2 regions of the Clostridium lapidicellarium genome follow, and region 1 is predicted to be linked to the other one. Evidence: riboswitches for the same ligand, from Rfam matches in the RefSeq annotation. Region 1 holds a riboswitch; the other holds the start of a gene.
What was found. A riboswitch is a leader RNA that binds a small molecule or an ion and turns the genes downstream of it on or off. The one in region 1 is predicted to bind FMN.
Positions count from the first base shown of each region.

Region 1 (3,499 bases):
ATCATCGATAGTTTTCAAAATGTCAGTTTTACCACTTTCACTGCTTTTTCCGCCCTGCTGAATTTCCTGCTGTTCACCTTTCAGACCATAGGAAATATTTTTATAAATATCACGAACCTGTACAGTTGGCTGGCTCTCAGGAACATTTTCAGGAGAACTGTCTGCAAGTTGCACAGCCGGCTGATTTTTGACTATATCATTTTCAGAAGAACCGCCCTGGGGTTGAACATTTTGCTGGACAATATGCTTTGGTAAAAGTTGTCCCATAGTTTTAATCTCCCTGTATATAGTTCCATAATTTTTAAATACATTGTTGAAGCTCTTTATATTATCTCCATTTAACTCTATATTATTTTCTAAAAAAGTAAATAGATCACTGCTGTCTATATTTTTCAACTGATTAAAAAATTTCTTCAAAGTAGTATTTACAAATTTGCCTTCCTCGCTGTCAGGTGATATATTCTTACCGGCCAGATATTCCTGAATAAAGGCATCCTGTTCCTCCGGGTTCTGTTTTATCTTGTCCATGAATTCCAATGTACTTTTTATATTGGAAATATTGTCTTTCGTAAGTGGAATTTCATGTTTAACCATTTCATCTACAAGATCATAGTCCGCATCAGTGAGATCAAAATTATTTTCCTTGATAAACAGGTTAATGGGATCTTCACTTTCACTGCCGTTTTCACCTTCCGATTTTACAATCCTCAATTTTAATTTTCCATTTTCAAATCCTTCTACTTCCAGCCTTATCAGTTGATTTTCCATTATATTTTGAAAATTTTCCAATTCCCCTGAAAACTGCCATCCGTCCAGAAGCTTTAAAAATATCTCTCCTGTGGATCTATTTAACTGTACAACCCTGGCAGAAAATTTTTCCCCAACCTGAAAAGAAATTTTTGCAGATATTTTTTTATTATTTACATTATAGGTGCTGTTTATATTCCAAATTCCCGACAAATTCACCACCCCGCTCGACATCATATATTATTATACATTATATATTTTATCGTGTGAAATCTTCATTTCATAAATTAAATGAAAATTCAACTAAATATAAAAAAATCCGGGAACATCCCGGATTTCTCATCATGAATTGATTTTATTTCCCGCCAATTTCCTATTTTTTGCCTGCTCCTGCTTCAATATCGGCGAAACACTCTTATAAAGTGCGAGAGTAAGAGCTGTAAGAACCACCCCTTTTAACAGGTTAAAAGGCACAATGGCAAATAATATCAATGTATTCAAATCAGTTATACTTCCATTCACCTTGCCTGCCACTGCCACAACTGCACTTATGGGGAAATTAAGTACTTTTTCATAGAGCGGAAGCAATATGAAATAATTCAACAGTGCAGCCGCTGCCGACATTGTGATGGTTCCAGCTCCCAGGCTCAGTATTGCCGACTTTTTGGTCTTTTTCCTGCTGTATATATATCCTGCAGTAAAAACCAGAACCGAACCTACTGCAAAATTGGCAACTTCACCTATAAAAGCAGTTTTTCCATCAAATATTCCATGAAGTATGTTCTTTAAAAATTCCACGGCGACTCCGGCTCCCGGTCCCAGTGCAAAAGTTCCCATCAAAGCGGGCAAATCACTTATATCAATTTTTAAAAACGATGGGAATATGGGAAGAGCAAATTCTACAAACATAAGTAAAAACCCTATTACTCCCAACAATGATACTTTTACCAACTTGTTTAATTTTTTGCCTTTCATAAATTAACCCTCCCAAAACATTAAGTATAATCTTCCAGGTGAGCAAACATAATAAAATAAAAAAACCTGATAAACAAATTATCAGGGACAACAAACATTATATTCTCACTTCTTTCATCCAGACTTTACTGTCGGCCTCGGACTTTCACCGAATCATACCCTTTAAGGGCTCGCGGGCTTTACCGCCGGTGGGGAATCACACCCCGCCCTGAAGATTACTTTTTTCAATTATTAAATTATCAAGTTTATTATAATACTTTTGTCCTTATATTTCAATATAATTTTTAAGGCAGTACCGTTGAAAATACAGAAGTTTGATATATAATTAAGTTGTAAAATGCAAAAGATATTAAAATTAGGCGGTGATATTTATGAAACCTGTACACATGTTTGTAACAAGCTGGTGCCCCTACTGCAAGCAGGCACTATCGTGGATGAAGGAAATTCAAGACAAAGTCCCCGAATATAAAAAAGTAAATGTTGAAATAATCGATGAGGAAAAGCACCCCGAAATAGCTAAAAAATACGACTATTATTACGTACCTACATATTTCGTGGGCAGCACTAAAATTCATGAAGGTGTTCCGTCACCGGAGATTATAGAGAAAGTTTTTGAAAAATCACTTCATTAAAAAATTACTATAAAAACAGGTGCTTCAAGATTACTCAAAATAATCTCGAAGCACCTCCACATTCCATTTATAGGTTCCGGATACCGTTTGATTTCATGCTGAGAGAAATTCTCTTCCTCTTTTCATCTACATCAAGTACGGTTACCTGTACAACATCCCCGACTCTGACTACATCAAGAGGATGCTTTACAAATTTGTCCGAAAGCTGACTTATATGCACCAGACCATCCTGATGTACACCAATATCTACAAAAGCACCAAAATCGGCCACATTCCTGACTGTACCCGTAAGTACCATCCCGGGTTTAATCTGGCTTAAATCCATAATTCCCTTTTTGAGTACAGGTTTTGGAAGTTCTTCCCTGGGATCCCTTCCCGGCTTTTTTATCTCCTTTACAATATCATTCAATGTGGGTATCCCTACGCCGAGTTTTTTAGAAAGAGCCTCAATGCCAATCCTTTCCACCCTGTCATCTATATGGGAGACATCTCTGTTTTTAAGATCATCTACAGTGTATCCCAGGAGATTTAAAAGCCCTTTTGCCGCATCATAGGATTCAGGATGAACCGAAGTGTTGTCAAGAGGCTCAGAACTTTCCATCACTTTGAGAAAGCCAGCACACTGCTCAAAGGCCTTATTTCCAAGTCCCTTCACTTTTAGAAGTTCTCTCCTGTTTTTAAATTTCCCATTATCCTCCCTGTAGGCCACAATATTAGCTGCTGTAGCCGAATTTATCCCGGATATATAGGATAAAAGGGAAGGTGTCGCTGTATTCAAGTCAACTCCCACACTATTTACACAATCTTCCACTACACCTTTCAGTGACTCATCCAGTTTTTTAGCGGTAATATCATGCTGGTACTGTCCCACTCCTATGGATTTAGGATCTATCTTTACAAGTTCTGCAAGAGGATCCTGCAGCCTCCTTCCTATGGATATGGCCCCTCTTAACGACACATTTACATCCGGATATTCCTTTGCAGCAAGTTCGGAAGCCGAATAAACGGAAGCCCCTGCTTCAGACACTATCACATAATAAAGATCCCTATCCTTCTCTTCCTTCACTTCCCTTATAAGCCTTTCTATTACTTTTTCCGACTCTCTGCTGGCCGTTCCGTTACCAAGGGATATTACACCAACATCA
Region 1 covers NZ_JBGFFE010000002.1:183,895-187,393, forward strand. Annotated here, with positions in the region: gene AB8S09_RS02885 (hypothetical protein) at 1-984, opposite strand, end outside; gene AB8S09_RS02890 (ECF transporter S component) at 1,090-1,722, opposite strand; FMN riboswitch at 1,825-1,942, opposite strand; gene AB8S09_RS02895 (glutaredoxin family protein) at 2,094-2,354, shown strand; gene AB8S09_RS02900 (Tex family protein) at 2,422-3,499, opposite strand, start outside.

Region 2 (3,499 bases), on a different contig from region 1:
ATAGAGACTGAGAAAACAATGAGTGGTCCGAGGAAAAGAGCCAAAGCAATGACAGATGAAGCTTTTCTGGATCGAGTTGTGAGGCACACATTTTTAGCTTAATAAAATTGAGTCTGTTTTTGATGTCACGGGATATATCCTGTAGTGAGGACTATCCGGTAACTTAAGAATATTTTTTCTTGAGTTATGCTAAAAATTGTGAAAACATAATATACTTTACATTTATTTTTTGATATACATTCCTTGAGTAATAAAATATTACTTTTCATGCGTTTGCCCTGCACAATTTGAGACTTTGGGTTGACAGCTAATATATATCGTGATATATTATATAGGTAACCTTGCGAAGCTTGATAACTTTATGCGGAAAGATGGTCGAGTTGGTTTAAGGCACCGGTCTTGAAAACCGGCGTACGGGTGACCGTACCAAGGGTTCGAATCCCTTTCTTTCCGCCATGTATTAAATATGTAGGGCACGGAGAAATACTCAAGTGGCTGAAGAGGCGCCCCTGCTAAGGGCGTAGGTCGGGTGACCGGCGCGAGGGTTCAAATCCCTCTTTCTCCGCCATAGGTTTTATTAAAATGTATTAAACTTCATGGATGGCATAAAATCAAGGCTTTAGAGAAATGATGTATTATTAAGAGTTATTAAAAATTACTACAATTGTAGTATTAACTGTAGTCAATGAAGGAAGTTATCCAGTAAACTGGAGAATACTTTCTTTTTTATTTTTTATATGCTTATTCAATTATTGACATCCTTAATTATTGAATACTTTACGTATACATATATGACTGTTTATTTCAATAAACAGTCCCCCGCTTGAAACCCCAGTTAATTCTGGGGGTTTATTTTTTAAAATAGATAGTAACTTGATGTTTAGAGTACTTCAAAGTCAGATTTATGAAATTAGGACTTTACAAACGATTTAATTGGTATATAATTATTTGTAGATAGAAATTTTAGTAAAAGTTAATAGTGAGGATCTTCAGGGCAGGGTGAAATTCCCGATCGGCGGTTATAGTCCGCGAGCGCAGGTAGCGCAGGTGTGAAAGCACGGGAGTTGGTGAAATTCCAAAACCGACAGTAAAGTCTGGATAAAAGAAGGTAAATTTTATTTAATCTGAAATATTTTAATTTCAGAGTCTTTTCTTCGTAAGAAAAAAAGCCCTGTATGAACGTAATGTTTATATAGGGCTTTTTTATATATTTTTATGTATGGAGGTGAAAAATAGTGGAAGATTTGGAAGATTCGAAATATATGAATCATGCAATTGTTCTGGCAAAGAAGGGTGAAGGTTGGGTTAGCCCTAATCCTATGGTTGGGGCGGTTATTGTAAAAAAAGGAAAGATTATCGGAGAGGGATATCATAAGGCATGTGGGAAGCCTCATGCTGAACGAAATGCACTTGCCAGCTGTGTTGAATCAGCGAAAGGTGCAACTTTATATGTAACATTAGAACCCTGCTGCCATTATGGAAGAACTCCTCCTTGTACAGATGCAATCATACGGTCTGGTATTTCAAAAGTGATAATCGGTTCTGGCGACCCTAATCCTAAAGTATGTGGTAAAGGTGTTTCAATTTTGCGTAAGGCTGGAATTACAGTAAAAGAAGGTGTACTTAAAAAAGAGTGTGATGAAATGAATACTATATTTTTTCATTATATTGTTACTGGTACTCCGTATCTTGCAATGAAATATGCAATGACTGCTGATGGTAAAATAGCTACTGTTACTGGTGCTTCTCAGTGGATTACCGGTGAAACAGCCCGCGAACATGTCCATAGACTGCGTCATAAATACAGTGCCATCATGGTAGGAATTGGAACCGTATTGCACGATGATCCACTGCTTAACTGTCGGTTAAAAAATGGGAAAAATCCAATTAGAATTATTTGTGACAGTTATCTCCATATTCCAGTAAATAGTCGAATTTGTCAGACAGCGGGGGAAATTCCTACAATTGTGGCAACTACTATGACAAATTCAGTTAAAGTTTCAAGATTGAAGGCACTTGGTGTTAAAATTTTAACTTTACCAAATAAAAATGGTAAAGTTGATTTGCCTATATTGATGCAAAAACTTGGCGAATTTTGTGTTGATAGTATTTTATTAGAAGGCGGGGGTGTTTTGAATTATAGTGCGTTAAATGACGGTTTGGTTCAGGAAATGTATGTATATATTGCACCTAAAATTTTTGGCGGTAAAGAAGCAAAAACTCCAGTAGAAGGTAAAGGTGTTTTATTGCCTAAAGAGTGTTTTCAATTTGCTGCTCCTGAGATATCTGTTCTTGGCGATGATCTGTTATTGAGATTTAAGAAAATTTAAGTTTATAAGGGGGAAAGCATAAATTGTTTACTGGAATTATTGAAGAAATTGGGCAAGTACATCGAACTGTTTTTAGCGAAAATTTATCAAAAATTTCTATCTATGTCCGAGATATCTTGGAAAATACTAAGACTGGAGACAGTATTGCCGTAAATGGTGTTTGTCTTACTGTTACTTCTTTGGATAAAAACGAATTTACTGCTGACGTTATGCCAGAAACATTGAGAAGAAGTAATTTGTATAAATTAAAAGGTGGTGATTTGGTCAATCTGGAGCGGGCTGTAGCAGTTAATGGACGTATTGATGGACATTTTGTATTGGGACATATTGATGGCATGGGTACAATTTTTAATATGAAAAGAGAAAGAAATGCCGTTTGGATTAGTATAAAGGCGCCGGCCGAAATAATGGCTTTAGTTGTTGAAAAAGGTTCTATTGCAGTTGATGGTGTTAGTTTAACAGTAAATAATGTAGAAAATTACGGCTTTAAAGTATCCATTATTCCACATACAGGACACCAGACTATTTTATTGAGTAAAAAAATTGGTGATTTTGTAAATTTGGAGAATGATATAATCGGAAAATATGTAAAGAAACTGTTATATTTAAAAAATGATAAGTCCTTGAATGGTATTACACTTGATTTTTTACATGAAAATGGATTTTAAAAAGGGAGGCTTAATAATATGGAATATAATACTATTCCCGAAGCAATTGCGGAACTGCGTGCAGGAAAAGTTATTCTTGTTACAGATGATAAAAATAGAGAGAATGAAGGTGATTTGATTTGTGCTGGTGAATATGCAACATGTGAAAATGTAAATTTTATGGCTACGTATGCAAAAGGATTAATCTGTATGCCCATGAATGAGGAGCTCGGGCATAAACTTGACCTTCCTCAAATGGTTGCGGAGAATACAGATAATCATTCTACGGCTTTTACTGTTTCAATTGATCATGTTAGTACAAGTACGGGTGTTTCAGCTGAGGAGCGCTCTATTACAGCCATGAAATGTGTACAGGACGATGCAAAACCTGAAGATTTTAGAAGACCGGGTCATATGTTTCCACTTATTTCACGTCCTGGTGGGGTATTAACCCGCGGCGGTCATACGGAGGCAACAGTTGATCTTATGAGGTTGTCTGGATTGAAAGAATGCGGACTTTGT
Region 2 covers NZ_JBGFFE010000023.1:37,597-41,095, reverse strand. Annotated here, with positions in the region: gene AB8S09_RS13035 (ISAs1 family transposase) at 1-102, shown strand, start outside; tRNA gene AB8S09_RS13030 (tRNA-Ser) at 366-456, shown strand; tRNA gene AB8S09_RS13025 (tRNA-Ser) at 478-568, shown strand; FMN riboswitch at 982-1,114, shown strand; gene ribD (bifunctional diaminohydroxyphosphoribosylaminopyrimidine deaminase/5-amino-6-(5-phosphoribosylamino)uracil reductase RibD) at 1,245-2,330, shown strand; gene AB8S09_RS13015 (riboflavin synthase) at 2,354-2,998, shown strand; gene AB8S09_RS13010 (bifunctional 3,4-dihydroxy-2-butanone-4-phosphate synthase/GTP cyclohydrolase II) at 3,017-3,499, shown strand, end outside.
Region 2: linked by a shared signal. The riboswitch ahead of ribD (bifunctional diaminohydroxyphosphoribosylaminopyrimidine deaminase/5-amino-6-(5-phosphoribosylamino)uracil reductase RibD) and the one ahead of AB8S09_RS02890 (ECF transporter S component) in region 1 are both predicted to bind FMN.